3 regions of the [Clostridium] celerecrescens 18A genome follow, and region 1 is predicted to be linked to each of the others. Evidence: riboswitches for the same ligand, from Rfam matches in the RefSeq annotation. Region 1 holds a riboswitch; each other region holds the start of a gene.
The links. A riboswitch is a leader RNA that binds a small molecule or an ion and turns the genes downstream of it on or off. The one in region 1 is predicted to bind thiamine pyrophosphate.
Positions count from the first base shown of each region.

Region 2: linked by a shared signal. The riboswitch ahead of thiC (phosphomethylpyrimidine synthase ThiC) and the one ahead of thiT (energy-coupled thiamine transporter ThiT) in region 1 are both predicted to bind thiamine pyrophosphate.
Region 3: linked by a shared signal. The riboswitch ahead of H171_RS14365 (thiamine-binding protein) and the one ahead of thiT (energy-coupled thiamine transporter ThiT) in region 1 are both predicted to bind thiamine pyrophosphate.

Region 1 covers NZ_PGET01000001.1:189,446-199,852, reverse strand. The annotation lists gene H171_RS00995 (alpha/beta hydrolase) at 1-790, opposite strand, end outside; gene H171_RS00990 (DUF6320 domain-containing protein) at 820-2,676, opposite strand; gene H171_RS00985 (GNAT family N-acetyltransferase) at 2,689-3,195, opposite strand; gene H171_RS00980 (response regulator transcription factor) at 3,310-4,008, opposite strand; gene H171_RS00975 (helix-hairpin-helix domain-containing protein) at 4,030-4,704, opposite strand; gene H171_RS00970 (DMT family transporter) at 4,807-5,232, opposite strand; TPP riboswitch at 5,438-5,536, shown strand; gene thiT (energy-coupled thiamine transporter ThiT) at 5,563-6,234, shown strand; gene H171_RS00960 (bifunctional 5,10-methylenetetrahydrofolate dehydrogenase/5,10-methenyltetrahydrofolate cyclohydrolase) at 6,295-7,131, opposite strand; gene H171_RS00955 (cyclodeaminase/cyclohydrolase family protein) at 7,149-7,778, opposite strand; gene H171_RS00950 (ECF transporter S component) at 8,195-8,734, shown strand; gene H171_RS00945 (hypothetical protein) at 8,898-9,290, opposite strand; gene H171_RS00935 (ribokinase) at 9,836-10,407, opposite strand, start outside.
Region 2 covers NZ_PGET01000001.1:5,121,204-5,131,610, reverse strand. The annotation lists gene H171_RS23340 (anthranilate synthase component I family protein) at 1-741, shown strand, start outside; gene H171_RS24695 (anthranilate synthase component II) at 741-1,325, shown strand; gene trpD (anthranilate phosphoribosyltransferase) at 1,326-2,345, shown strand; gene trpC (indole-3-glycerol phosphate synthase TrpC) at 2,342-3,136, shown strand; gene H171_RS23325 (phosphoribosylanthranilate isomerase) at 3,133-3,816, shown strand; gene trpB (tryptophan synthase subunit beta) at 3,762-4,946, shown strand; gene trpA (tryptophan synthase subunit alpha) at 4,939-5,712, shown strand; TPP riboswitch at 5,764-5,870, shown strand; gene thiC (phosphomethylpyrimidine synthase ThiC) at 5,969-7,276, shown strand; gene thiW (energy coupling factor transporter S component ThiW) at 7,359-7,913, shown strand; gene thiM (hydroxyethylthiazole kinase) at 7,926-8,813, shown strand; gene thiE (thiamine phosphate synthase) at 8,800-9,441, shown strand; gene thiD (bifunctional hydroxymethylpyrimidine kinase/phosphomethylpyrimidine kinase) at 9,438-10,238, shown strand; gene H171_RS23285 (PTS lactose/cellobiose transporter subunit IIA) at 10,335-10,407, opposite strand, start outside.
Region 3 covers NZ_PGET01000001.1:3,123,941-3,134,347, reverse strand. The annotation lists gene feoB (ferrous iron transport protein B) at 1-2,107, shown strand, start outside; gene H171_RS14380 (FeoB-associated Cys-rich membrane protein) at 2,166-2,303, shown strand; gene H171_RS14375 (transcriptional repressor) at 2,343-2,834, shown strand; gene H171_RS14370 (HD-GYP domain-containing protein) at 2,887-3,489, shown strand; TPP riboswitch at 3,513-3,625, shown strand; gene H171_RS14365 (thiamine-binding protein) at 3,689-3,985, shown strand; gene H171_RS14360 (ABC transporter permease) at 3,954-4,715, shown strand; gene H171_RS14355 (ABC transporter substrate-binding protein) at 4,738-5,748, shown strand; gene H171_RS14350 (ABC transporter ATP-binding protein) at 5,817-6,560, shown strand; gene H171_RS14345 (MurR/RpiR family transcriptional regulator) at 6,709-7,482, opposite strand; gene H171_RS14340 (PTS transporter subunit EIIC) at 7,666-9,279, shown strand; gene H171_RS14335 (family 4 glycosyl hydrolase) at 9,285-10,407, shown strand, end outside.

The DNA of each region.
Region 1 (10,407 bases):
CTCCTGCATGTTTTAACTTGTCAGCTACAGTCAGCGTATCACTTAAAAGCACCTCATAGCTTCCAACCTGCATGAGAACAGGAGGAAAGCCTTCATATTCCCCAAATACCGGAGAAATATAAGGAATGCCAGGGTCCTCTCCCCCGATATATTCCGAATTGTAAAGCATATTATCCGTAGAATTTCCAAACAGCGGATCAATCTCGTAATTAGACACACGGCTTTCCCCGCTGTTGGTTAGATCTGTCCAGGCAGACATGGTGATAAACCCTCCGGGAAGGGCAATTCCATGATCTTTCAAATACAGCCCTAAGGCCAGGCTTAATCCGCCACCGGCAGAATCCCCGGCAACCGCAATATGCTCTGGCCGGTACCCTTTTTCTTCAATAAGCCACTGATAAGCAGCCACTGCATCCTCCAAAGCAGCCGGATATGGATGTTCCGGGGCCACCCGGTAGTCAAGGGTCAAAACGTCCCCTCCGTAGCTTAGCTTGGAATACCGGACCGCAAATCTCCGGTAAATGTTCTTCATAGGCCCGATGTATCCGCCGCCGTGAAGCTGTAAGATCACCCGGTCCGTCACCACTCCCACAGGGCGGAGATATTCCATTTTCAAATGTTCCAGCTCTACGATTTCATATTCATAACCCGCCGGACGGACCCATGCAGGTTCCACTGGATTTTTCCTCAGTTCTCCTGTCCGGATGGGCTGTTTTAACGAAGTTTCCATTACATTCTGCATCATGTCCCTCACAAGATTTCCTCTTACGCTCACTTTTCTTCGGCTCATCAACAATCCCCTCCTTTTCCGGCATCTTTTTACACATGAAACCGCCTTTTCAGTTCCGTTTTTACACTTCGGTCCCCAAGCACAATCGTAACGGCAAGAATGATCACTGTCACTGTCACAGTAAACAGGGCCAGAAACGGTCTGGTAAGAAGACCAGTCGCCCATAAAATCAAAGGAATAAAACTGAACACTGTAACAGCAATCTGATACATGAAATAGCTCTGCCAGTTCATCCGGTTCACCAGAATCAAAAAAACAATGGAAAGATCCGCAAATAAAATGGTGCTTGGAATTCCGTAATTCACTGACCAGCCATTATAACCCGTAGAATGGTCCAGGGCCACTAAAAGTATCTGCGCGGCCACCGTCTGCAAAAGGATCTTAGATGCAAGATTCGCATGGCGCAAAACGGAATATTCAACGGTAAGAGCGGTATATGCCATAAGTCCGATGGCAATGATGGACCACAAAGAGCCGGAATAAGTGGCATAATTGATCATCCCTAAAACAGCCCCTACAAAAAACAGCAATCCATAAAAGACAGTGGCCAGCTTCTTAAGACGTTTCCGGTCATACCGGATCTGGGGATACATTCCAAGATCATCCCTGTGATCCGGAACACCGTTGCTCTCAAGGCTCACCGGAATCCTCATTTCTCTAAGAAAACCGAAAAAACGATCCTGAAGCCTGGTGTCCTGAAATACGGAAGTAAAGGTCACAATGACCTCTTCTCCATAGGAACAGACCGCACATTTCATAGGCTGCCTCTTGGAAACTCCGATCATTATGGAAAACCGTTCGATTTCCTTCCTGTAATCCTCTTCAATATCAATCGGACCTATATTGGAAAGAGTCATGGTGTAGGCTTTTTCATTTTTCCGGAAAACCAGGTTTAATGCACACCATTTTACAACAAGAGGTGCGGCCCGCAGGTACCACTTCTTTTCATTGGAAACATTGTAGGAGATGATTTGCTCCATCTTTTCCTTTGTGATCTTTGAATCCATCTGGCTGCTTACCGCTTCCAGTACCTCTGTAAAGGTATGCTCCTCACTGGTGGATAAAAAATCAATAAGCGTCACCGCAAAAAAATTAGCATTTGTCTCCGAGCCGAAAAAGGTCCGCAGGTTAATGGGGATACTGATACCGATGGACTCCTCACAAGGCTTTCCGTCAAGATATTCCTGATAGATCGACCAGATCAAAGCCGCCGTCAAAAATCTGGTGATGCTGACCCCATAGCTTTTAGCGACCGTCTTAAGCATCTTTAAGTCCACGTAACCGTGAAGAACATTTTCCTCATCGAGAGGAAGGGCTTCTCCTGCCAGATGATAGGCTCTTCTTGAGCTGTATTTGCGTTTTTCGGTTTTTTTATAATGGCGGACGTAACTATCCTCCACATTCATGGATACATCCGATGATATCTTCTGAGAGGCCCGATGGCCGGTCCTGGAATTTTTCTTAAGATCCAGATACCGGTAAACAAGGGCCTTTAAAAAATTTACCGCTCCCAGTCCGTCTGTAACCGCATGGAATACCTCCAGATTGATCCGCCTGTCAAAATATGTGACTCGGAACAAATAAAGCTGATTGCTGTGAGGATCAATGTATTTGCAGGGATAAGTCGTTTCCCGTTCAATGACCGGCATCCTCTTATTGTTCTCAAAATAATACCAGAAAAATCCCCTTCGCAGCCTCACCGAAAATCCCTCAAACTGAGGAAGGATCTCTTCCAGTGCACGCTGCAGGGTACCCGGATCCACCTCATCCTTTAGAACCGCGGAAATCCGGAATACATTGCTTAAATTTTCACTGGCTATGACCGGAAATATCTTTGCCGTATTGTCAAGCCGTCTCCACCGCTCTCCCTGGGGGCTTCTCTTCATACTGACGGTGCCTCACTTCCCTGTATCCATAAAATCGAGCCGCATGTCATACCAGACGGCTCCTCCGTGTACGGATCCGGACACTCCCATGTTCCGGTAACCGAATTTTTCGTAATAATGAATCAGCCTGTCCTTGCAGGTGAGTATCATTCCTTTCCTGCCTCTTTTTCCTGCTTCTTCAATAAAACGTTTCATAAGCGCAGCGGCAACTCCCCGGCCCCGCCATTCTTTTATCACATCAAGTCCAAACACGCTTTGGTAAGCACCGTCTGGGTTATGAAAATCTGCTTTCTCAAACATTTCGTCACAAATCGTATTCCCTTCTGTAACGCAGCCATTAATAAAACCAATGATCGTCCCGTCGGATAGCTCCGCCACAAGGAAGCTTTCAGGAAAAAGAGCAATCCTCTGCAAAATGGCTTCCCTCCCCGCTGCCTCTTCCGGCGGAAAACAGAGGGCTTCCACTTCTACCACACGGTCCAAATCCTCTTTTCTTACTTTTCTAATGCTGTAATCCATCCTATCGTTTCCCCATTTCCAAAATTGATTCTGATCTATGGGATTTTCTCTCCCAAAATTTAAGAAAAGGCGGATTTCTCCGGTCACCCGTCAGAAATCCTCCTCTTTCTTTTACTAGACGCGGAAATAATATCCTACGCCCCACTTGGTATGCACATATTTAGGATCGCTGGGACTGGGTTCAATCTTCTCCCGAAGACGCCTTACATGAACGTCTACCGTTCGTACATCCCCCGTATCCATGGCTTTATTTCCCCATACGTAAGTAAGAAGCTGTTCCCTGCTGTATACCTTACCCGGATTGCAGGTAAGAAGCTCCAACAGGTCAAACTCCTTTGCTGTTAAATTGATTTCTTTCTCAGCAATAAACACTCTCCTGCTGTCCCGGTCCAGCTTCAAATCGCCTTCTTTTATCACCTGGCTGTCTTCCTGGTTATCCCGCTTGTTCTTCTTGGCATTCCGGCGCAGGATAGCCTTGATCCTGGCCTTTACCTCAAGAATGTTAAAAGGCTTTGTAATATAATCGTCGGCACCGTATTCCAGGCCAAGGATCTTATCCATATCGTTGCCCTTTGCCGTCAGCATGATAATGGGCATCTCGGAAAATTCCCGGATAGCCTGACATACTTCGTATCCGTCATATTTAGGAAGCATGACATCCAATAGGACCACATCATACTCTTTCTGCTTTGCAAGATTAATGGCTTCCTCTCCGTCATAGGCACAGTCCACTTCCATACCATCCTGCTCCAGACTGAATCTCATTCCTTTTACGATGAGTTTTTCATCATCAACTACTAAAACGCTTGCCATACTACACCTCTGTCTTCTATTTCAAACCGTTATATCATCTTTTATTTTTTGAAACGCCGCATCTTTAATGCCGGATATCTTCATGATATCCTCGATCTTTTGAAATCCGCCATGGCTGTCCCGATATTTAAGGATATCGGCTGCCTTGGCTTCTCCGATTCCCCGAAGGGTCATCAGTTCCTCTTTGGTGGCTGTATTTAAATTTACCTTTGTTTTTTGTACGTTCGATGAAGCCTCTGCCTGTAAGGAAATCTCACCCCTGGCCTTTGCCGCTTCCACCTCTTCCTTTCCAGGGACCACGATCTTCATGCCGTCCTTGACCTGCTCCGCCATATTTAAATATTCTGCCGCAGCCTGGTCTGTGACTCCGCCTGCTATCTCGATTGCCTGAAAAACCCGGCTTCCTTCTTTAAGCTCATAAACACCGGGAGAAACAACTTCTCCGCAGATATGTACATAGAAAGGCAGGGCCGTTTCCTCTCCTGCACTTCCTAAACTGTCCTCTTCTGCTGTTAAAGCTTCCGTGCCATCACCTGCTTCAATTCCGATAACACTTTCCCCGGAATATAAAGACGATTCCTCTGTCAAAGAAACCCCTGGCCTGTGAACCTCCTGGCTTCTGCTGAAGCCATAACATACACCCGCCCCTAAGACACACAGGGCGATAAGGATGATTTTAACTTTCTGGTAATCCATGATATCCCTCCTCTTACAAAAATCTCCAAAAAAGGATACCATCTTCAGCCTATGTTACTATTCTACCTAAAGAAATAAGTAAATACAAGCACTATTTCCAAATTAATTAAATATCATGATTCCGATAATGGCAACAACTGCACCGATCAGCTTCTTCCATTCAAAACCCACCTTTTCAACACCGAATAAGCCAAACAACTCGATGGCATAGGCTACAATGATTTGAGAAATTACAATGATCAGAGCCGCTTTGGCCGGACCCAGGGTTCCCATACTCCTTACTACTGTATAGGTAATGAATGCACCCATAACGCCGCCAATCAATAAGTACTTGGGCTGCACATCAAATAGGCCGGTAATGTTCTCCCTGCCGGAGAAATACCACAGAATGAGGCAGGTCAAAAATGCAGTCAGCTGTACCCAGCCTGTTGAAACCCACATGCTGGTCTGCTTTGTCACTCCCGTATTAAAAACTCCCTGTATGCTCATAAGCGCTCCGGATATAAGAGCAATAATAAAGCCTGTCATTAAAACAACCTCCGTATCTCCAATTTGTTAATAATTAATCAAGCGGACTTTATTTCAACTTTACTTCTTTTACTAGGTTGTGCTTTATTTGCATTTTTATACTGAATTTACAATTTGGTTATGGATCAGATATGCAAAAACATGACTTGATAAGGCTTGACAAGCCTGTGTTTTTGCGCTATACTCACAGCAAAATTGTATAAATTACACACGCTAGGGGAGCCATTGGCTGAGATTGGTAGAAACCGAACCCTCACTACTTGAACCGGATAATGCCGGCGTAAGGAAGCAATAGTAGTCCCCTCCTGCGCACACAAAGGAGGATTTTTTATGTCATTTTTTCTAACTTACTCTGCGGAAAATGAAGAGTATTTATTAAGGCCGGCAGGATACTTGCTGGTAATCGTTCTATTTGCTGCGATCTTTTTTGCCCTGCATCTTCTTGGCAGATCGTCTTCTAAATCTCAAAAGCTGCAGACCCGACAGCTGGTTTACTGCGCAGGTGCAATGGCGCTTGCAACAGTAACTTCCTTTATCAAAGTAGCCTCCCTTCCTTTTGGCGGCTCAATCACATTGTTTTCCATGCTGTTCATCTGCCTCATCGGTTATGTTTACGGTGTAAAGGCCGGGATCACGACCGGGATAGCCTATGGAATCTTACAGTTTATCACGAACCCCTATATATTCGCTCCGATCCAGGTTCTTCTTGACTATCCCTTGGCATTCGGTGCTTTGGGTCTTTCCGGGCTGTTCAGTAACAAAAAGCACGGCCTTGTAGCCGGATATATTGTGGGAGTTACAGGTCGGTACTTATTCCATGTTGTTTCCGGTTATATATTCTTTGCCTCCTATACACCAGAGGGCATACCTCCATTGGTTTATACTCTGGGTTATAATGCCACTTATATCCTGCCAGAGTTGGTATTAACTGTATTAATCCTGTATTTCCCACCTGTACTTGGAGCTATCGGACAGGTGAAGCGGCAGGCTTTAAACGGATAAAAAACAGAGGCACTGCTTTTCTGCAGTGTCTCTGTTTTACTTTTTTACGCAAAAAATGATTTATCTTTTAAGGGCAGCCAAAACCAGATGCCTGGCCAGTACGGCCGTTGTCACCGCTCCTACACCTCCTGGTACAGGAGTTGCCATGGAAGCTGTTCCTTCTAAAGAATCAAAATCCACATCTCCGCAAAGCTTTCCGTCTTCGTCCACATTGATTCCCACATCAACCACTATGGCATCCTTACCTACATAAGATGCATCCACCATCCTTGCACGTCCGGCAGCAGCCACAAGGATCTGAGCATTTTTACAGGTCTCCTTTAAATCCTCCGTGCGGGTGTGGCAGATGGTAACCGTAGCGTTCTCCTTCAGCAACAGCATGGATAAGGGGCGGCCAACTACCATACTTCTGCCCACGATGGCTACTCTTTTTCCTGTCAGGGAAATATCATTGGCTTTTAAGACTTCCACCACCGCTTCTGCCGTACAGGGAGCAAATCCTGTATCGTCCCCGGCAAATACCCTGGCGATATTTTCCGGGGATATGCCATCCAAATCTTTTCCCGGGTCAATCATATGTTCAATATCCTTTTCCTTTATCTGCTTTGGCAGAGGGCGAAGGAGAAGGATGCCATCGATGTCCGGGTTATCATTGATCTTTGCAAATTCTTCCTTAAATGCTTCATCAGTGATGTCCTGGGAAAATGCAAAGCTTTCCCCCATCAGACCGAAGCTTTCCATCTTCTTTAAAGCTCCCCGTTCGTAGGATAAGTCATCAGGCCGTTCTCCTACCCGCACAATGGCAAGCTTCGGGGTTTTTCCCTTTAAATCATTCAAAAGCGTTTCTACCTGTTCCTTGATTTTTGCAGATACGGCTGCACCCTTTAAGGTTATCACGTCTGTTTTCCTCCTTATTAAGCCTTTAACGCAGCTTCTACCTTCGCATAGATGGCATCTGCCTTTCTGATTCCTTCTTCAGCCAGATGTTCCGCCTGACTCTGAAGCTGTCCGGCCTTTTCCCGCTCCTTCATGGATTTTGTATTGATGGAAACATTCATCTTGGCTCCCAGCAGTGCGGAACGGATAAACTGGACTCCCACGCCTACGTCACTGACAGCAAGGCGGCTTCCCTTCTCTGCCAGAAATTCCAGGATATCAAGAGTTTCCATGGAACGCTCCATGACCATGAGAGGAACCAGAGAGGCGGCAAGAAGGTGGGTTTCTAAGATTTCAGTCTTATGAAGTTTTTCTTCCTCCGTACCAGAGGGAAGGCAGTATGCAGCCGCCAATGGAACAAATACAACTTCGTCTTCATCTGCAAGCCTTAAAAATTCGCGTTTTAAAGCTTCCAGCTTTTCAAGGATCGACTGCATTTCTTCTTCCACATCGGCATACCGCTTTTTGCCAAGAGTTAAGTTTACCACCATCTCTCCCAAAGCCGCTCCTACGGCGCCGCCAAGACCTGCTGCTCCGCCACCGCCCGGCGTTGGGCTTTTTGAGGATAATTTTTCAAGGAATGTGTGAATTGTAAAGTCCTGTATCATAACATTGATCCGCCTTTCCAACCGCATTTTATTTTCCATTATTATATAAGGCTTTCTATAAAAAAACAAGTTTAACTTGTCAAGTGAAACAGTCAATGCTATGATTGATCCTCTTTCCACTGCGGATTTCATATAGACCGCGCATGCCAATACCCAGTTCTCCTTTTCCATTCTGATCGATTCCTTTATTTTATTATCCACGTGGTAATTTGATTTTAGTTAAAAAAATATCCCGCTATTCCAAAAATGTCTTTTTTCGCTATAAGTGACATCTTCTTCGATTAAGCATTTAAAGGCTGCCGCGGCAAAACTGGTATGTATAATTTTATCCAAATTGGATATTTATAAAATGCCAGTTTTTTTATATGATAGATTTAAATAAAAATAAAAAAATGACCTGCTAGAGAGGAGAATACATGAATAATAACAGAACAAAAAAAATAGTTTTCAGTGCTTTGATGGCAGCTCTTACCACTGCAGCTACTATGGTAATACATATACCATCTGCATTCAGCGGTTATATTCATCTGGGAGACGGAATGGTATTGCTAAGCGGTTTGCTCTTAGGACCTATGGCAGGTGCGGCCGCAGGAGGGATAGGCTCTATGATGGCGGATTTGCTGTCTGGTTACGCCTTTTATGCACCGGCTACTCTGGTCATTAAGGCATTGGCGGCATTTTCAGGGGGATATTTGTATAAACATCTGCCTTCCCGGGGACCGGCGGGCGGCTTTCGGGTACTGCCCTTTTTAACCGCCGGAGTGTTTAGCAGCGCAGTAGTCACAGGCGGGTACTTCATATTTGAACTTGCAGTATATAGCTGGCCGGCTGCCATTTCCAATGTTCCGTTCAATCTGGTACAGAATTTATTCAGTTTGATTGCAGCCGGGGTTTTACTTCCTATTCTTTTGCGTGTGCGTGAGATCCGGGAACTGAATAGAGAGACAGCTTCGTAACAGAAAAGGAGGTCCTGGATTCGATCTACTGGGGCTTCCTTTTTTTACATTTAACTTAAATATCCAACCCTTTCGCTCATCACTTCCCGGACTTCCAGAGTTATGTCGTATATCTTAGATTTGTTTGGAATAAGATATTTAAAAGTTACATTTTGTGAAGTTTTCATTCTGATTCAAGATGAATAATTGGTAATCGGTCAAACTGTTTGAATAAGTAGGTTTCTCCATCTATCTTAATTATAAATGTCTGTTTTTCTCCATCATATAGTATTTTAGTATTTTGAAACTTAGAACTATTGATAAAATGTTCACTATCTGTTCCCTTAGAATAAGTCCCTTTGCTCATTTCATCATAATTATAATAATAAAATGTGTTGTTATCATCCAGATCAAATACCATTGATGCAAAGGGAAGCTTATCACATGAGTAAGTTCCTTGCAAAATTGGAGATTCTTTCACTGAATATAGGAGTATTATTCGAACAAGAAAATTTCCAATTATACATATAAATATTAAAACAAGAATTCCAACCAGCCTCTTTTTATATACCTTCAAGCTTTCGCCCCCTAATATGCTTTTTGCAGTTTTATGTTTATAGTTCATAGGCTTATATCTATATAACATACAAGTAGAAAAAAGCATGACAGTCTTTATTCATATTATATATCATTTCATTGTGAAAAGTAAGTAGGCGTGCACTGCTCAGCTCAAACTTTCTTCTCTGCAGCCAGACCTCCCCTTTAATCGCCTTGTTACTTATTACATACAATCGCCGGAGTCTTCAGAACACCTTCCGAAAGCTCCGGCAAAAATATTAATTCGAATAACATTCGTCCCAGTGCTGATGAGCACTAGCTTTTATTGTAACAAAGCCTGTAATCAGTTAAATCTGATTCATTCTGCTTTTCCTCTGGTTTAATAATCCAGCAAAGATGCGGCCTCTTCGTCCATGATAACCGTATAATTGGGATGAAGCTGGAACACACTGGCAGGAATCTCGGTAGTAACCGGGCCGAACAGGGCTTTTTTTGCGATGGGCGCACTAAAAAGAAAGCCCTGGGATCCAATCTCCCGGGCGCTTCCTTTTTTGTGTTTTGCTTTTATCCATTTAAAACTTCATCCCTCGTGGGTATCGAAGGTGCAGCACCAGCTCTGGATACCGCAATGGAAGCTGCCTTTGCCGCATGATCCAAAGCCTGTCCGGGAGTTTCTCCCAGAGCAAGTCCGCCTATAAAATAGCCGGTAAAGGTATCCCCGGCCCCTGTTGTATCAACCACCTGTACCTGATAGATTTCCTGCTCAAACACCTGATCGCCGTCTTTGTATAAAGAACCATCTTGTCCCAATGTCAAAAGAATCTTTGCGTCCGGGAATTTTTCAGCCAGCTGACCCAGGAGTTCTCTGCTGCTTCCGGATTTTTGACAGATATCCCCGGCTTCAATCTCATTCAATATAAAAAACTCCACATAATGAAGGGGGTAACTCCATACTTTGCGGTTCATGGGGGAAGGATTCAAAACGATCCTCATGCCTTTCCCATATGCCTGCTCCATAATATATCCAACTTCGTTGATTTCGTTTTGAAGAATGAGAAAATCCCCTTCCCCAAACTCATTTAAAACATGGTCCACCTGATCCTTTGTTATTTCCTGATTCGCTCCGCCATATAAAA
Region 2 (10,407 bases), 4.9 Mb from region 1:
CTTTCCAGACAGTTCACAAGTGATTACCAGGACAGTCTTCTCAATGCCTACCGGGTCCTAAGAACCACCAATCCGTCTCCCTACATGGTTTATCTTCACATGGATGATACGGAAATCATCAGCACTTCCCCTGAAACCCTGGTCCGTTTAAAGAACGGACGGCTCACCACCTTTCCGGTAGCTGGCTCCAGACCCAGGGGAATGAACGAGGAGGAAGACAAACAGCTTTCCAAAGAGCTTCTGGCAGATGAAAAGGAACTGGCAGAGCACAACATGCTGGTGGACTTGGGAAGAAATGATCTGGGTAAAATCGCGGCATTTTCCACGGTAGAGGTGACAGGCTATCAAATGATCCACCGCTATTCCAAAATCATGCACATCTGTTCCCAGGTGGAGGCGGACATTACTCCTGACCGGGATTCCTTCCATGCCATTGAGGCGGTCCTTCCGGCAGGCACTCTTTCCGGAGCTCCGAAAATCCGGGCCTGTGAGATCATCGAAGAACTGGAAACAGAGCCAAGGGACATTTATGGAGGGGCCCTGGGTTACATTGATCTTACCGGAAACATGGACACCTGCATCGCCATACGCATGGCGGTAAAGAGCCAGGGAAAGGTATACGTTCAGGCGGGTGGCGGCATCGTGGCTGACAGCGTTCCGGAACGGGAGTACGAAGAATCGGAAAACAAGGCGAAAGCCGTGATCCGGGCCATTGAAACCGCTGGGGAGGTAAATGACTGATGATTCTATTGATCGATAATTATGACAGCTTTTCCTACAACCTGGTTCAGATGTTTGGCAGTCTTAATCCGGATATCAGAGTCATACGTAATGACGAGATGACCGCGGAAGAAATAAGGGAGCTATCTCCCAGCCACATTATCCTCTCCCCTGGTCCCGGCTATCCAAAAGACGCAGGAGTGTGCGAAGACGTGGTAAAGAAGCTTTCTGGAACAATCCCCATTCTTGGGGTATGCCTGGGGCACCAGGGAATCTGTGAAGTATTCGGGGCAGAGATCACCCATGCAAAGAAGCTGATGCATGGAAAGCAGAGCCTTCTTGCCATCGATGTTTCCGATCCCATCTTCCGCGGGCTTCCAAAACAGATCCTGGCAGCAAGATACCACTCTCTTATTGCCGCAAAAGATTCTCTTCCTCATTGCCTGACCGTTATCGGGACTGATGATATGGGGGAAATCATGGCGGTAAAGCATAAGGAATATCCCCTTTACGGACTTCAGTTCCATCCGGAATCCATCCTGACCCCGGATGGAATGACTATACTTAAGAATTTCTTATCCATTCATATAAAGGAGGCAGATTAAATGATCAGGCAGGCAATCCATGAAGTAATATCAGGACAGGATTTAAGCTTTGAAGCAGCAAAAGAGGTCATGAATGAAATCATGAGCGGGGAAACCACCCCAGCCCAGATGGCAGCATTTTTAACAGGTCTTCGGATGAAGGGCGAAACCATTGACGAGATCACTGCCTGTGCCACAGTCATGCGGGAAAAGGCCTTAAGGCTGGAACCGGACTTTCCTGTCATTGATATCGTGGGAACCGGAGGCGACGAGGCAGGGACCTTTAACATTTCCACAACCAGCGCATTTGTGGTGGCCGCAGGAGGTGTTCCGGTGGCTAAGCACGGCAACCGCAGCGTTTCCAGCAAAAGCGGGGCTGCCGATGTATTGGAGCACCTTGGAGTGAATTTAAATCTTACAGCAGAGCAGTCGGGGATCTTATTAAAGAAAACGGGCATGTGTTTCCTCTTTGCCCAGGCATACCATTCCTCTATGAAATATGCCGGACCTGTGCGGAAAGAGCTTGGAGTGCGGACCATCTTTAATATCTTAGGCCCTCTCTCCAATCCGGCTGGAGCCACCATGCAGCTTTTAGGGGTCTATGACCGGAAGCTGGTAGAACCCCTGGCCCAGGTATTAAGCAATCTTGGTGTCAAGCGGGGACTGGTGGTCTGCGGAGATGACGGGCTTGATGAAGCCACGGTCACCGGTCCCAGCCACGTATGCGAGATCCGTTTCGGAGAACTGTCTCCCTATGAGATCACACCGGAGCAGTTTTCCTTAAATCGCTGCAGCCTTTTGGAGCTGGTGGGCGGCACCCCTGCAGAAAATGCCCAGATCACCAGGGATATCTTAAACGGAAAGCTCCACGGGCCAAAGCGGGATATCGTCATCTTAAACTCTGCCTTAAGCCTGTACCTGGGTATCGACGACTGTACCATTTCCCAGTGCATCGAAAAAGCAGCCCATCTCATTGATTCGGGAAAAGCCGCCATAAAGCTTGAGGAGTTTGTAACGATGACCAACGAGGTGATCTTATGATACTTGATGTCCTGGCTGCCTCCTCCAGAAAACGGGTGGCGGCAGCAAAAGAAAAAATCCCTATGAAGACCATGGAAAAGCTGGCATTGGAAGCCTTGGAAAAAACCAGGAACATAAGTCTTTCCTTTGAGCATAGTCTCTCCTCTCCAGGCATTTCATTCATCTGTGAGATAAAACGTGCCTCTCCTTCCAAGGGCCTAATAGCCAGCAAGTTCCCCTATTTGGAGATCGCAAGGGATTACGAAACTGCAGGAGCGGATGCCATTTCCGTTCTCACGGAACCGGAATACTTCCTCGGAAGCAGCGATTACCTGACAGAAATCAGCCATGAGGTGAAAATACCCCTTCTCAGAAAAGATTTTACAGTGGACCCTTATCAGATTTACGAAGCAAAGGCCATAGGCGCCTCCGCGGTTCTCCTTATCTGTGCCCTCCTGGATACAAACGCCCTGAAAGAAGATCTAAGGCTTTGCCAAAGCCTTGGCTTAAGCGCCCTAGTCGAGGCCCATGACGAAGAGGAGATCCACTCCGCCCTTTCGGCGGGAGCCAGGATCATCGGAGTGAATAACCGGAATTTAAAAACCTTCGAGGTGGATTTTAATAATTCCCTCCGCTTAAGGAGCCTGGTCCCTACTGATGTGCTCTTCGTGGCAGAAAGCGGAATCAAAACAGAATCAGACATCAGGTTCCTGTCAGAAGCCGGGGTAAATGCCGTTCTGATCGGGGAAAGCCTGATGCGTTCCCCTGATAAGAAGGAAATCATAAACGGTTTTAAGAGGGCGGCGCAATGAATTCAAAAGGAAAAAAGATCAAAATATGCGGGCTGACCCGAAGGGAGGATATTCTGGCAGTAAACACCTGGAAGCCGGATTATGCAGGCTTTGTTTTCGCCCCTGGAAAGCGCCGTCTTACAGGGACGAAGGCACAGGAACTTAGGGATCTGATGCTGCCGGAGATACCTGCAGTGGGCGTTTTCGTAAACAGCCCCATAGAGGATATCCTGTCCCTTACCGGGAAAGGTATCATTGACCTTATCCAGCTTCACGGTGATGAGGACCGGGATTATTTGATGGAATTAAAAAGCTGCCTGGCCCCTGGATTTCCTGTCATAAAAGCCATTCGGATCCGTCAGGCAGAGGATAGGAAGGAGGCAGAAAACCTTCCTGCAGATTTCCTGCTCTTTGATACTTATACCAAAGGACTATACGGCGGCAGCGGGAAGACCTTTGACTGGTCCATGATACCGGACATAAAAAAGCCCTGGTTCCTGGCAGGAGGCATAGACTCCTCAAACGTCAGGCAGGCCATGAAAACAATGGCCTATTGCCTGGATCTAAGCAGTTCCGTGGAAACAGATGGCAAAAAGGACCCGCAAAAAATAAAAGAGATCATACAAACAGTAAGGAGTGAACAGCCATGTCAAAAGGAAAATTCGGACAGCACGGCGGACAATTTGTCCCCGAAACATTGATGAATGCAGTAAATGAACTGGAAGAAGCTTATGAGAAGTACAGCCATGACAAGGAGTTTTTAGCAGAGCTTTCAGATCTTCATAAAAAATATACCGGAAGACCATCTCTGCTCTACTATGCGGTGCGGATGACGGAGGATTTAGGCGGCGCAAAGATTTATTTAAAGAGGGAGGACCTAAACCACACCGGTTCCCATAAGATCAACAATGCTCTGGGCCAGGTCCTTCTTGCTAAAAAGATGGGAAAGACCCGGGTCATCGCTGAAACAGGGGCCGGGCAGCATGGCGTTGCTACCGCTACCGCCGCCGCTCTCATGGGAATGGAATGCGAAGTTTTCATGGGCAAGGAGGATACGGACCGTCAGGCTTTAAACGTATTCCGCATGGAATTATTGGGCACAAAGGTTCACGCTGTCACAAGCGGTACCCAGACCTTAAAGGATGCGGTCAATGAAACCATGAGGGAATGGACCAACCGGGTGGCTGACACCCATTATGTCTTAGGCTCTGTCATGGGTCCTCACCCCTTTCCTACCATTGTCAGGGATTTTCAGAGCATCATCGGAAAAGAGGTCCGCTCTCAGCTTATGGAAGCAGAGGGTAAGCTTCCTGATCTGGTGATCGCCTGTGTGGGAGGCGGAAGCAATGCCATGGGAATCTTCCATGAATTTGTAAACGAGGCTTCCGTGAAGCTGGTGGGCTGTGAGGCAGCCGGGCAAGGCATTGAAACAGGAAAGCACGCGGCTACGATTTCCACCGGCTCTCTTGGAATCTTCCACGGCATGAAGTCCTATTTCTGCCAGGATGAGTACGGCCAGATCGCCCCTGTTTTCTCCATCTCCGCAGGACTTGACTATCCCGGCATCGGGCCGGAGCACGCAGCCCTCCACGACTCAGGAAGAGCCAGCTATGTCTCCATTACGGATCAGGAGGCTGTGGAAGCCTTTGAATACTTATCCCGTCTGGAAGGGATCATTCCTGCAATAGAAAGCGCCCATGCCGTCTCCTATGCCAGAAAGATCGCTCCTTCCATGGGAAAAGATGAGGTCATTGTCATTAATCTATCTGGGCGGGGCGACAAGGATGTGGCAGCCATTGCCCGTTACAAGGGGGTTGAAATCTATGAGTAGAATAAGAGAAGTATTTTTAAGAGGAAAGGCATTTATCCCATTTATTACGGCAGGAGATCCCGACCTTGCCACCACGGAAGAGCTGGTTCCTGCCATGGCCGAGGCCGGAGCGGATTTGATCGAGCTTGGAATCCCCTTTTCTGACCCGATTGCAGAGGGGATCGTGATCCAGGAAGCAGATATGCGGGCTTTGGCTTCAGGAACTACCACGGATAGGCTTTTCGAAACCGTAAAACGGATCCGCCAGAAAACCGATGTTCCTCTGGCCTTTATGACTTATATCAATCCGGTTTTCGTGTATGGAAGCGAACGGTTTTTAAAAAATGCGGCTGAGTGCGGCATTGACGCCCTGATCGTACCGGATATGCCTTTTGAAGAAAGGGAGGAACTGCTGCCCTACTGCAAAAAATACGGGGTCGAACTGATTTCCCTCATCGCCCCCACTTCCAGGGAGCGCATACGGACCATTGCATCTGACTCAGAAGGATTTATCTACTGCGTTTCCTCCATGGGCGTAACCGGGGTGAGATCGGAAATCAATACCAACATTGGCGAAATGATTTCCTTTGTAAAGGAGGCAAAAGACATTCCCTGTGCCATCGGCTTTGGGATCTCCACCCAGGAGCAGGCAAGGGAGATGAGCAAACATGGGGACGGCGTCATTGTGGGCAGCGCCATTGTAAAAATTGCCGCAAAATATGGAAAAGACTGTGTAGGGCCTGTCTGCGACTATGTAAGGGAAATGAAGTCCGCCATTTCCGGCTGATGGCTGGTAAGGGATGTTTTCCTTGACAAGGAGGAAGGGGAATGCTACACTAGTGCCACAAGAGGGAGCTCGTAGGCGGGCTGAGAGGAAGTAATCAACTTCGACCTTTATAACCTGATTTGGGTAATGCCAACGTAGGGATTCATATGGGATGATTGCATATTTCCGAGCCTATACCTGTTGGTATGGGCTCTTTTTCTTGTTTTTCAAAAAGCCCTTACAATCCCTCCGTTCGCGAGAAGAAGGAGGAATAAACATGAATTACACCACACAAATGGATGCCGCAAGAAAAGGTATTCTGACAAAGGAACTGTTGACGGTAGCTGAGCACGAACAATGGGAGCCCGAAAAGCTGCGGGAACTGGTAGCGGAAGGAAAAGTCGCCATTCCAGCCAATAAGAATCACAGCAGCTTAAAACCCAGCGGGATCGGCTCCATGCTGAGAACAAAGATCAATGTGAATCTGGGAACATCCAGGGATTTGAATGATCTGGACCTGGAGCTTGAGAAAGTAAAGGACGCAGTTCTCATGGGGGCAGAGTCCATTATGGATTTAAGTTCCTTTGGAGATACCCGGAAATTCCGCAGAAAGCTGACGGGTGAATGTCCGGCTATGATTGGTACGGTTCCTATTTACGATGCTGTGGTTTATTATCACAAACCGCTTCGGGAAATCACCGCCGGGGAATGGATTAAGATCGTGGAAATGCACGCGGAAGACGGGGTGGATTTCATGACCATTCACGTTGGGATCAACAAACAGACCGCCAAAAGATTCAAAGAAGCAAAACGGCTGACTAACATTGTTTCAAGAGGTGGGTCTATCATCTTCGCCTGGATGGAAATGACCGGGGAGGAGAATCCCTTTTATGAGCATTATGACCGCATACTGGAAATCTGCCAGAAGCATGACGTGACCTTAAGCCTTGGGGACGCCTGCCGGCCGGGCTGCATTGAAGATGCATCTGATATTTCCCAGGTGGAGGAACTGGTGACCCTTGGAGAGCTGACGAGAAGGGCCTGGGAGAAGAATGTACAGATCATTATTGAAGGTCCCGGCCACATGCCCCTGGATCAGATTGCAGCCAATATGAAAATACAGGAGACGGTCTGCAAGGGAGCACCCTTTTATGTTCTGGGACCTCTAGTCACTGATATTGCACCGGGATATGACCATATTACCGCAGCAATCGGCGGAGCAATGGCTGCTGCTGCCGGAGCAGCGTTTCTCTGTTATGTGACACCTGCGGAACATTTGAGGCTGCCGGATGAAGCAGATGTGAAGGAAGGAATCATTGCGGCCCGGATCGCGGCTCATGCGGCTGACATTGCAAAAGGCATCAGGGGTGCTAAGGAATGGGATCATAAGATGAGCGATGCCAGAAAACGGTTGGATTGGGAAACCATGTTCCAGCTTGCCATTGACCCGGAAAAGGCCAGACGCTACCGTGCCGCTTCAAAACCGGAAAAAGAAGATACCTGTTCCATGTGCGGCAATTTCTGCGCCATGAAAAATATGAACCGGATTTTAGATGGGGAGATCGTGGATATTTTTGATGAATAATATTTTGCGGTAAGCCAATCGGATATTTGCAATCCGCAACCTTACTTGTTAGGTCGAAATTACATAAACAGGAGGAAATTTCATGAAAGATCAAATATCTTCAACAATTTATAGCAACTCTTCTGCCGGTTCAAGAGTTCGGGTGAAAAAGCTGGTGATCAGCGGAATGCTGACCGCTCTTACCGTTGCACTCTCAGGTTTTTCCATCCCGGTGGGAGCTTCCAAATGCTTTCCGGTACAGCATCTGGCTAATGTTATGGCTGGGGTGTTCTTAGGGCCTGTCTATGGAGTTTCCATGGCGTTTTGTACTTCTCTTATACGGAATCTCATGGGAACCGGAAGCCTGCTTGCCTTTCCAGGAAGCATGGCCGGTGCGTTTCTTGGTGCTTATCTGTTTCAAAAAACCAGGAAGCTTCTGCCTGCTTATCTTGGAGAAGTGGTTGGTACCGGGCTGATCGGAGGACTGCTCTGCTATCCGGTGGCCGCCGTTCTCATGGGAAAGGAGGTGGCTGTGTTCTTCTTTGTAGCCCCTTTTTTCATGAGTACTCTGGCAGGAACTCTTATGGCTGCAATCTTACTGGCAATGCTGCGCCGCCTTGGGCTTTTTTCCTATTTTGAGCGGCTCATCAGTGAATAGGGGGAAACAGATATGAGCTTTAAGATGAACCATTCTCTGACCGGGCTGGTCAGGGAAAAGCGGCCCGTCATCCACTGTATCACCAATTATGTTACAGCCGGAGACGTGGCAAATATCATATTAGCCTGCGGAGGCTCCCCCATTATGGCAGACCAGCCGGAAGAGGTTTCGGAGATAACCGCCTTATCCGACTGCCTTCTTTTAAACATTGGAACTCCGAAAGAAACGACTAAATCCGCTATGATAAAAGCCGGGCTGGAAGCAAACCGGCGAAACCTCCCTGTCATCTTTGACCCGGTAGGAATCGGTGCTTCCCGTTACCGGACCGAAGCTGCTTTATCCCTTTTAAAGGAAGTAAAGATAACCGTTATCAGGGGTAATGCCTCCGAGCTGCGGGTCTTGTTAAAGGAACTGACCGGTCAGTACGCCGGGAACGGAAGTGGCCCTGTATCTCCCTCCCGGGGGGTTGATGCTTCCTTTACTGATGAGATAAGGGAAGATACCCTGGAATCTCTTAAGGAAACAGCCAGGGCATTAAGCGCTGCAACCGGTGCCGTGACTGTAATGACAGGAGCCACTGATATTGTTTCAACCGGGAAAGAGGACTGGCTTATCAGGAACGGATGTTCTCAAATGTCCCGCATTACAGGAAGCGGCTGCATGCTGGATGGTATAATCGCCGCCTATACAGCCGCCATCGGCCCCTCGCCCTCACAGAATGATATATTAAAAGCCGCTGCTCTTGCCACGGCTGCTGCCGGTCTTTGCGGGGAGCGGGCAGCAAAACAAGCGGAACAGATCTCCGGCGGTACAGGAAACTTCCGCTGCTGCTTTTTAGACGAGGTAAGCCTTTTAGAAGAAAGCACCTTAAAAGGAGGGATAAAAATTGAAATTTCATAAAGACATGCTTCTCCTTTATGGGGTAACCGACCAGGCATTTACAGGAGAAAAAACCTTAACAGAACAGATCGAAGAAGCGCTTTCTGCCGGAGTGACCCTTCTCCAGCTCCGTGAAAAGTGTATGGACAAACGTGTTTTCCTGGAAGAGGCTTTACTTGTCCGCGAGCTTACGAAGCATTATGGGATCCCGCTAATCATCAACGATGATGTGGAGATTGCCCTTAAGTGCGGGGCAGACGGCGTACACGTTGGACAGGATGATTTATCTCCTTTAAAAGTCCGCCGGCTCATCGGACCGGACCGTATCCTGGGCGTTACTGCCAAAAACGAAAGTCAGGCAAAAAAAGCATTTATGGATGGAGCGGATTATATCGGATCCGGGGCCATATTCCCAAGTCCTACAAAAAAGGATGCCATTCCCTTAACCCTGGAACAGCTGTCTGCGATCTGCCGTTCCGTTCCTATTCCGGTAGTGGCCATCGGTGGAATTACCGGTGAAAATGTTTCCAGCCTGAAAGGAACAGGCGTGGCCGGGGCTGCGGTGGTTTCCGGCATCTTCGGGCAAAAGGATATAACCGCAGCCGTCCATCACTTAAAAGAACAGCTTTTAAAGGTGGTGAGCCTATGAGTCTGATTCTCCCTGCCTTCCTCACCATCGCAGGCACCGATCCCAGCGGCGGCGCCGGAATACAGGCGGATTTAAAGACCGCCGCAGCTTTGGGTGTCTATGGTTCCAGCGTTATTACCGCCCTGGTTGCACAAAATACTACAGGGGTTTTTCAGACGGAAACAGTTGGTCAGGAAATGCTTGCCGCACAGCTTAATGCCGTGTTTACGGACATTCCGCCAAAAGCAGTAAAGATCGGCATGGCCGGTACTTCCAGTTCTATTGAAATCATCGCGGAAAAGCTGGAGAAATATAACCGCTCCCCTGTAATCGTGGATCCGGTCATGGTATCCACCAGCGGACATTCTCTTTTAAAGCCGCAGGATGTTAAGACTTTAACAAGCAGACTGTTTCCCCTGGCTGCTTTAGTTACCCCCAATATCCCGGAGGCAGAAGCACTTTTATCCACAAAAGGGCACCAGATATACAGTAGAAAAGAGATGGAAGAAGCCGCAATGGAACTCTTCCATATTTATCAGGTGTCTTTCCTGTTAAAAGGAGGCCATAATTCCCAGGGGGCTGATGATGTTCTATGCTGCAACGGAACTGTCACCTGGTTTCCAGGGGAACGTATCGATAATCCAAATACCCATGGAACCGGATGCACCCTGTCTTCTGCCATTGCCTGCGGACTGGCTTTAGGGATGGGGCTGGAAGAAAGCATCCGGATGGCAAAATCCTATCTGAACGGAGCATTAAAAGCCGGATTAAATCTGGGAAAAGGACGGGGGCCTTTGTGGCACGGATGGAGGACTTAAAAACTCTCTAAAAAAGCATATTAACCGGTTGTGGCGGGAAACATTACATGCTCCCGCCATAACCGGTATTTTCATTTCCTATTGCAGAATCCCGTTTTATTTGCTTTCCAGTTTCCTGTAAAGATCGATCATCTCTTCGGCCATGACCTTAAAGATCTCTGCGCTCATC
Region 3 (10,407 bases), 2.9 Mb from region 1:
TCAGTTTGTGGGGAACTGGCCGGGCGTAACAGTAGAGAAGAAAGAAGGAAAGCTGAAAGGCCATAAGGATGTGATCATCATGGACCTTCCCGGCATTTATTCACTTTCTCCCTATACCCTGGAAGAGGTGGTAGCGAGAAATTATCTGATCACTGACCGTCCGGATGCGATTTTGAACATCGTAGACGGAACCAATATTGAGCGAAATTTATACTTGTCCACACAGCTTATGGAACTGGGGATTCCGGTGATCATGGCCGTCAACATGATGGATATTGTTGAGAAAAACGGAGACAAGATACATATCCAAAAGTTGAGCCAGAAGCTGGGCTGTGACGTCGTGGAGATTTCCGCATTAAAGGGAACCGGCATCCAGGAAGCAGCAAAAAAGGCCGTAGCCCTGGCTAATCTGAAAAACAATACGGTTCCGGTCCATAAATTCGCACCAGAAGTCGAGTCTGTTCTGGATTCTATCGAAGATAAGCTGGGGAATGAGATTCCGGAAGAGCAGAAGCGCTTCTTTGCCATCAAGCTTTTAGAAAAAGATAATAAGATCCAGACCCAGATGAAGCATGTGCCGGATGTATCCGAAGAAATCACCCGGATCGAAAAAGAAATGGATGACGACACCGAGAGCATCATCACCAATGAGCGTTATGTTTATATTTCATCCATTATCCATGAGTGTTTTACCCGTAATAAAGTAGAAAAGCTGACAATTTCTGATAAGATCGACAGGATCGTAACAAACCGCTTCCTGGCTCTGCCTATCTTTGCGCTGGTTATGTTTCTTGTATATTATGTTTCTGTAACAACCGTTGGAACCTGGGCTACTGATTGGGCCAATGACGGCGTATTCGGAGAGGGCTTTAGTTTCTTTGGCCTGGAAGTTCCCGGTGTGCCGGTTGTTATAGAAGGCGTTTTAACTGCTGTAGGCTGTGCAGATTGGCTGCAGGGACTGATTCTTGACGGAATTGTAGCCGGTGTCGGCGCTGTTCTTGGTTTCGTACCTCAGATGCTGGTGCTTTTCATCTTCCTTGCGTTTTTGGAGGCCTGCGGCTACATGGCGAGAGTTGCTTTCATCATGGACCGTATTTTCCGCCGGTTTGGTCTTTCCGGCAAGTCTTTTATCCCGATGTTAATCGGAAGCGGCTGCGGTGTGCCTGGAATTATGGCTTCCCGTACCATTGAAAATGACCGTGACCGTAAGATGACGATCATGACCACTACCTTTATTCCCTGCGGGGCAAAGCTTCCCATCATCGCTTTGATTGCAGGTGCATTGTTTGGCGGAGCAGCATGGGTGGCTCCAAGTGCTTACTTTGTAGGAATAGCAGCCATCGTTTGCTCAGGAATTATTTTAAAGAAGACAAAAATGTTTGCAGGAGATCCGGCACCTTTTGTTATGGAGCTTCCGGCTTACCATATGCCTACCGTTGGAAATATTTTAAGAAGTATGTGGGAACGCGGCTGGTCCTTTATTAAAAAAGCAGGTACCATTATTCTTTTAGCAACTATCTTTGTTTGGTTTACTTCCTACTTCGGCTGGGTTGACGGCCAGTTCAGGATGTTAGACGCTTTGGAACTTGATCACAGCATTCTTGCGGCAGTTGGAGGCACAATTAGCTGGATCTTCGCACCTCTTGGCTGGGGTGACTGGAAATCTGCGGTTGCAGCCATCACCGGACTGATTGCAAAAGAAAACGTAGTTGGTACGTTCGGTATCCTCTTCGGTTTTGCGGAAGTTGCAGAAGATGGATCTGAAATCTGGGGAACGCTTGCAAGCAGCATGACTCCTTTGGCAGCTTATTCCTTTCTGATATTCAATCTTCTTTGTGCCCCATGCTTTGCTGCTATGGGAGCCATCAAAAGAGAGATGAACAATATCAGATGGTTCTGGTTTGCCGTCGGATATCAGACACTTCTGGCTTATGTAGTATCCCTCTGCGTTTTCCAGATTGGATCCCTGGTTCTCACAGGAACTTTTGGAATCTTTACTATTGTTGCCTTTGCCCTGATTGCAGGATTCATTTACCTGCTGGTAAGGCCGTCAAAGGAACTAAAGGCATCAAACATTCATTTAAACAAAGTGGCAGGAGCAAAATAGGCTTGCCCCATGAGAGCCTGCACCTTATCTGCAGGCTCAAAATATAAGGAGGTACTTTATGGGAACACTGGTTGTTTTTATCGTTGTTGCCGGGCTGGTGTCATTGGCGGTAAGAAGCATGATCATTGACAAAAAGAACGGAAAATCCATTCAGTGCGGCGGAGATTGTAAACATTGCGGAGGCCATTGCCATTAAGAGAGGCGGCAGCTGGAAGAAGGAAGCGGAGGCGCGCAAATGGAGAAATTAACGAACATCAATGAGAAAAGAAAAACGCCTGATTCCAGAAGCTATCACAGGACGAGAATGCAGAAAGAGCTGATCATTGAAAAGCTGAAGGAAAAGGGCTGCAGAATCACAAAGCAGCGAAGTACGCTGTTAGATATCATATTGGAGCATGAATGCTCCAGCTGCAAGGAGATTTATTATAAGGCATCAGGCGTTGACGAAACGATCGGCGCTGCGACCGTCTACCGGATGGTCAATATCCTGGAGGAGATCGGAGCCATCAGCAGAAAGAACATGTATAAGGTCGTTTATTCGGAAACCTGCCCCATGGAGGAGGCATGTACTGTAGTTTTAGACGATGAGACCACCTATCAGCTTTCTGCAAAGAACTGGAACTCAGTGGTTCAGGCCGGCCTTGCCGCATGCGGATACTTGGACGGTCAGAAAATATCCTCCATCATTGTCAGACCCTGTGAATGTGAAAACGCAGACTGCATCTGATATTTGATATGAAGTTGACGATAACCAACTAAAGGAACGGGTTTAGGAACCTATGAATAGAGGATCAGAATTTAAGTTATGCACAGGTGGCATTGATTATCATGAAATCATCGAGTGCATAGTGAGTGCATTGGATGCCAAAGATCCCTATACCGCAGGGCATTCCCAAAGGGTGAGCGATATGGCGCTGACCCTTTCGGAGTTATTGGAGCTTGATAAAGATGAGATAGAAAAAATACATATAGCTGCCCACCTTCATGACATTGGAAAGATCGGAGTTCCGGACTCTGTGTTAAATAAACCGGATAAGCTTTCCGAGGCTGAGTGGGAGTGTATGAAAAAGCACCCAAGGATAGGAGCTGATATTTTAAGCAAATCCCGTCATTTAAAGGAGCTGAAAGATATTGTCCTGTACCATCATGAACGTTTTGACGGAAACGGGTATCCGGAAGGCTTAAAGGGGGAGGAGATTCCTCTGGGAGCCAGGATCATAGCCATCTGTGATTCCATCGATACCATGACCTCAGACCGGGGGTACCGGAGTGCTTATTCTTTGAAGCACTGTTATAAAGAAATTGAAAAGAATTTGGGAATAATGTACGATCCGGTGATCGGGGCCCTGGCATTAAAGCATTGGGGGCGCTTGACTTTCTGACCGTACCGTTGTATACTTGCAATGAAAATTAAAAGGGGTGCTGGAGGAAGTCCGGCTGAGATAAGGCAGCATTGCTTTAAACCCTGTAACCTGATCTGGATAATGCCAGCGTAGGAAGCTTTCAGGCTAAGCCTGTTCACCCGCCCGGATATCCGGGCGGGTTTTTGATTTCTATTAATGATAAAAGGAGAGAAAAGACATGAATGCAAGCGTAGCGATCCAAACATTGCCTGAGGCAAAGAATGATGAGGAACTGATCCGTATTGTTGACCAGGTGATCGATTATATTAAGAGTACAGGACTGAACTATTATGTAGGGCCTTTTGAAACAGCCATTGAAGGGGATTATGATGAACTGATGGACATTGTTAAAGAATGCCAGCACATTGCCATAAGGGCAGGTGCTCCCTCTGTTGCCGCTTATATCAAAGTCACCTACCGGCCGGAAGGGGAGGTACTAACCATTGAAAAGAAAGTCACAAAGCATCACAAGTAAGCTTTGGTCCTGCTCTGCGGTTATTTCGCTTCTGGTTTTGTGGCAGGGGATCAGTTCTTTCGGTCTTGTGGACCGCTTTCTGCTCCCTTCGCCCATCAGTGTCGGAAGGGCATTAGCCACGGAATTTCCGATACTGGCAGTCAATGCGGGCATCACCCTTGCCGAGGCGTTTACCGGGCTTTTCCTGGGGGTGGCAACCGGATTTGTGATCGCTGTGATCATGGATCATTTTGAAGGACTTTACCGGGCTTTTTATCCGCTTATCGTTCTTACACAGACCGTTCCAACGGTAGCCATTGCCCCTCTTCTGGTATTGTGGTTTGGCTACGGAATGGCTCCTAAGGTGATCCTAATTGTCTTAACCACCTTTTTTCCCATTACCGTGGGCATGCTTACCGGTTTTAAGTCAGTGAATCCGGATGCGGTGAACCTTTTAAAATCCATGGGAGCCGGGAGAGTCAAAATATTTCGCTATATCAAGCTTCCCGGAGCCATGGGACAGTTTTTTGCAAGTCTTCGGATCTCGGTTTCCTATGCCGTGGTCGGGGCGGTCATCTCCGAATGGCTGGGAGGCTTTGGCGGACTGGGTGTATACATGACCCGGGTGAAAAAATCCTTTGCCTTTGATAAGATGTTTGCGGTCATTTTTCTAATATCGGCCATCAGCCTTCTTCTTATGAAAGGGGTGGACGTGCTTTCTAAAAAATGCATGCCATGGAATAATCAGTGATATGACACAATTGGAGGAATATATGAAAAAAACAGGTTTGGCAATCTTAATGGCGGCAGCGGCTGCCGCAATTCTCACTGCCTGCGGGGGGACCGGGAAACAGGCAGCAAATACGAATTCATCGGATTTAAAAAAAGTAACATTTGTTCTGGACTGGACTCCCAATACCAACCATACCGGACTTTATGTGGCTGAGGAAAAGGGGTATTTTAAAGCTGAAGGGCTTGAGGTAGAAATCGTTCAGCCTCCGGAGGATGGAGCGGCAGTACTGGTGGCCTCCGGAAAGGCCCAGTTTGGAATGTCCTTTCAGGACTCCATGGCTCCGGCTCTGGCAGGGGAAAATGCCCTTCCCATAACGGCAGTGGCAGCGGTCATCCAGCATAACACCTCCGGTATAATTTCCAGAAAAGGCGAGGGGATGGCATCTCCAAAGGGAATGGAAGGAAAGAAATATGCCACCTGGGATATTCCGGTGGAAAAGGCCATGGTAAAAGACGTGGTAGTAGACGGTGGAGGCGACTTTTCCAAAGTGCAGCTGATACCCAGCACTGTTACTGATGAGGTTTCCGCATTAAAATCAAAATCAGTGGATGCCATCTGGATCTTTTATGCATGGGCAGGCGTCAAAATGGAAGTAGAAGGCCTTGATACGGATTACTTTGCATTTGCAGATTTAAATCCGGCGTTTGATTATTACACGCCGGTCATTATTGCAGGAAATGATTTCCTAAAGCAGGAACCTGAGACAGCCAGAGCTTTTTTAAGGGCTGTGAGCAAAGGATATGAGGATGCAGAAAAAGACCCGGAGGAGGCAGCCGGTATCTTACTTAAGGCAGCACCGGAGCTTGATGAAAAGCTGGTGATGGAAAGCCAGAAATATCTGGCGGATAAATATCAGGCGGATGCGAAAGCGTGGGGATATATAGATCCGGAACGGTGGAACAGGTTTTATGGCTGGCTGAATGAGAATGGTCTTTCAAATCCTGAGATTCCGGAAAATGCCGGATTTTCAAATGATTATCTGCCTCAGTAAGTTTAGTGGATTTGACTTTTGCAGCATTCGTCAGATGCAGGTAAGCCTGCAAACATAAAGGAGGAACCATGACACACTTAAAGGTGGAAGGCATTACAAAATCCTTTGATGAAAAGACGGTCTTAAAAGGCGTATCCTTAGAGCTTAAGGAAGGGGAGCTGGTATCACTTCTTGGAGTCAGCGGAGGAGGAAAGACCACACTGTTTCATATCATTGCAGGTCTATCACTGCCGGATGATGGACATGTGTATCTGAATGGTGAAGAAATTACCGGAAAACCGGGGGCTGTCAGCTATATGCTGCAAAAGGACCTTTTGCTTCCATACCGCACCATCGTGGACAATGTGGCCCTTCCCCTTCTTATTAAGGGCATGAAGAAAGCAGAGGCCAGGAAAAAGGCGGGAGAATATTTCAAGCAGTTTGGACTGGAGGGGACGGAGAAACAGTACCCTTCCCAGCTATCCGGCGGTATGAGGCAGAGGGCAGCCCTTTTAAGGACGTATCTGTTCTCCAACCGCATCGCGCTTCTTGACGAGCCATTTTCCGCTCTTGACATGATGACCAAGCGTGGGGTGCATGAATGGTATCTAAAGGTGATGGATGACATTCATCTTTCCACCCTTTTTATTACCCATGATATTGATGAGGCCATTCTTTTATCAGACCGCATCTGTATGCTGACGGGATCTCCCGGCAGAATTACAAAGGAAATCATCATAAAGGAACCCAAACCACGGAATAAGGATTTTAATATTTCTAAGGAATTTCTGGAATATAAGAGGGAGATTTTAAAGCATTTGGAAGGGATTTGATTGTATGCGGGCTTTTAAAAGCCCGCTGTTTTTTGTTTGAATCATGTGAAAAAAATATCAATAGCTTTATTGTGAATGAGTGTTTCAAGCACTTGGTATCCTTTTATATACATAGTAATTAACTGATTTGTATATTTTAATCTGTTTCTTAATCTATTTCATCCTCTAACTGCTGTTCCAAACGAAAAAGCTTCATATATTCTTCCAGAATCAATTCCGTCACCAGGTAAAAACCAATCCGTGATGTAATATCGGCATCCCTGAAGTTCAGTTTCCTAAAATAGGCATACAGGCTTACCACACTGCTGCCGGAAATCGGGTTCTGACTCATTCCTGTAAGCGTAACGATAGGAACTCCCCTGGTCTGGGCAATGTAGGAGAGCTTGCATATGATATCCGTGCTTCCGGAATAACTGATGAAAAAAGCGATCTGTCCTGGTGTCAGATTATTGGCATACAAGATGCAGTTATCGCGGTCATCAGGGACAATAATGATCTTATTCAAATGTTCAAGCTTTTTAGCCAGATCCAAAGCCACGATCCTGGAAAGGCCCAGTGCAAAAAATATCACCTGGCGGCTTTCATAAATCAGCCTTGCAGTTTTCTCAATGTTCTGCCGGGAATTAATGGCCAGTGTCTGTTTTAAGCTGTCCATAACAGAGGTCTGCTGCTCAGCGGCCTCTATTCCGTACTGTTTCCGGTCATGTATGATCTGGTATTTCAACTCACTGAACCCGTGATAGCCCAGCTTTTTACAAAGCCTGACAATGGAGTTGGGTGAAAGATATAATTCTTCCGCCACCTTGGCAATTTTTAAATCTTGTAAAATGCCGTAATGTTCCAGCAAATAATTTACAATTCTTTCTTCTGTAGGATTCAGCTTTATTCCCCTGTTTGACAGTTGGTCAAAAAAATTCATCATACACCCTCCGGAGCCTTTTTCTCATGATGTGAAATATTACACATTTTGTGTTTATTTATACTTTTCGTATATAAATAATAATATACTTCCAAACACTTGTAAATCAAAATTAATCCTTTATTATAAAGCTATAATTTCATACCGGTATTGAAATCATTACATTAAGGAGACGGAGGGTCTTAAATGAAAGAGTTTTGGCAAAAATTTGGAAAATCGCTGCTTCTGCCCATTTCTACGATAGCAGTCGCCGGTATATTCAGCGGTCTTGCAGCAGCAATGCAGAACAGCGCAATTGTAGGGGAAACTTTTGCGAATCTTGTTTACGTCCAGAATTTTATTGGTTTTATCCGTAAGCTGGCTGGACTGGTATTTGGAAACCTGCCTTTGTTTTTCTGTATGTCTATCGCCATAGGCATGGCAAAGGATGAAAAACCGACCGCGGCATTTTCCGCTGTCCTGGGCTTCCTTGTATTTCATTACACGTTAAATTACATTCTGGGACTGAAAGGCATTACCGCTGAATCCACCAGCATCACTAAGCTTATGGAACAGGGGATGTCACAGGTGGATGCAACCATTGTAAATGCTAAGTATGAGACCATGCTGGGATATTTCACACTCCGCATGAATGTATTCGGAGGCATTCTGGTAGGACTTCTTGTAAACGCTTTGCATAACCGGTTCTACACGATCACACTTCCAAGTGCCGTTAATTTTTTCGGTGGAAAACGTTTTGTCCCGCTGATTACCATTATCACCATTCCGCTGGCAGGAATCGCATCTTACTTCATCTGGCCGTTCTTTAACACATTCATCGGACTGATTGGAAACTGGATCAACTCCATTGGCGTATTCGGACCATTTGTATACGGTGCAGCCAACAGGCTTTTGATCCCCACCGGCCTTCATCATATTCTTAACCAGGTGGTACGCTTTACACCGGTAGGCGGAACAGCAGACATAGATGGTCAGACTGTTATGGGTGCATTAAATATTTTTAATACTGCCATTGCGTCAAACAGCCGGGTCCCAAATGATGTATTTCAGATGGGCGCGCGCTACGTAGGACAGGGGCACTCCCTTATCGTTATCTTCGGCCTTCCGGCTGCTGCCTTCGCAATGTACCGGTCTGCGGATGATCAGAACAAAAAAAGAGTTAAGGCACTGCTTTCCGCAAGCGTTACTGCTTCAATCCTTACGGGAGTTACAGAGCCGCTGGAATTTTCCTTTATGTTTATCTCACCGGTGCTCTTCCTGTTCCATGTAATCATGACAGGGATCGGTTATATGACGGCTGCTATGCTCCATTCCAGTGTTGGGGGCGTTCAGGCAGGACTGATTGATTTTACGATTTTCGGTATCTTCCGGGGTGCACAGAGCAAGTGGTACCTTGTGGTACTGATCGGCATCGGTATGGCAGCTATCTACTACTACGGCTTTACCTACCTGATCCGAAAGTTTAATATTTCAACTCCCGGAAGAAATGAAGTGACGGATACAGAAGACGAAAAAACAGCACTTGTAAATTCCGGAAGCGGTACAAAGCTGGCGGAACAGATACTGGAATACTTAGGCGGCAGAGAAAACATCGGTGAAATCAACAACTGCTTTACCAGACTGCGTGTTACCATCAAGGATATGTCCCTAGTACAGGAGCACAATTTAAAGTCAACCGGTGCAACAGGCATTGTCTGTCCTTCTGCCAATCAAATACAGGTCATCTACGGGTTGAAGGTTGAAAGCATTGCAAGAGATGTGAAAGCATTGTATCACACGAAGCATACAGGAAAGGATTAAATAGAATGAAACATAAGTTAAAAATTACGATCGTGGGAGGCGGTTCCACATGGACCCCCGGAATATTGAATGCATTTATCCGCCACATGGATACTCTCCCGGTCACAGAGCTGGTTCTTTATGATATGAATGCAGAACGTCAGGCTCCTATTGGAGAATATGCACAGCTGCTATTCCGACTGCACGCGCCTAATGTAAAAGTCACTTACACAACAAGCAAAAATGTGGCCTATGACTCCGTCGATTTTGTTATGGTCCAGATCCGTACAGGCGGATATCATATGCGGGAAAAGGATGAAAAAATCCCCATGGAATACGGAGTGCTAGGTCAGGAAACCTGCGGTCCCGGCGGTTTTGCCTACGGGATCCGTTCCTTAAAAGACATGATCGAAATTGTAAAGGATGTGCGTAAACACAGTCAGAATGCATGGATCCTGAATTATACCAATCCAGCCGCCATCGTAGCCTACGGCCTGCAGCGGGAGTTTCCTGATGACAAAAGGATTCTCAATATCTGTGACCAACCAATCAACCTGATACATTCTTTCGCCAAGCTGCTTGATGTGCCGGCTGAATCCCTGGAACCTACCTATTTTGGACTCAACCATTTTGGATGGTTTACCCATCTTTACAATCAGAACGGTCAGGATTTGCTGCCCCATCTAAAGGAGCGGATAAAGGATAAGGGGTTTCTGCCTGCCGATGCCGCTGAGCGCGATCCTTCCTGGCTGGATACTTATGCACTGGTTCAGGATATGGTTCAAGATTTTGATGAGTATGTGCCTTCCACCTACCTCCAATACTATATCTATCCAGAGTACAAGGCATCCAAGTTAAACCCGGATTATACCAGAGCAAACGAGGTCATGGATGGCCGTGAAAAACAGGTGTTTTCCGAATGCCGCCGAGCAGTCAGTCAAAACAGTCTGGAAGGGATCCATGTAGTAAAAAATGAGGCTCACGGTGATATGATCCTTTCCATAGCGGAAGCTATATACTTAAATAAAAACGCGTACTATATTATAATGGTTAAAAATGAAGGAATCATTGAGAACCTGCCGGATGATGCAGTCGTGGAAGTGACCTGCCTGCTGGGCAGCCGCGGGCCTAAACCATTCCATACCGGAC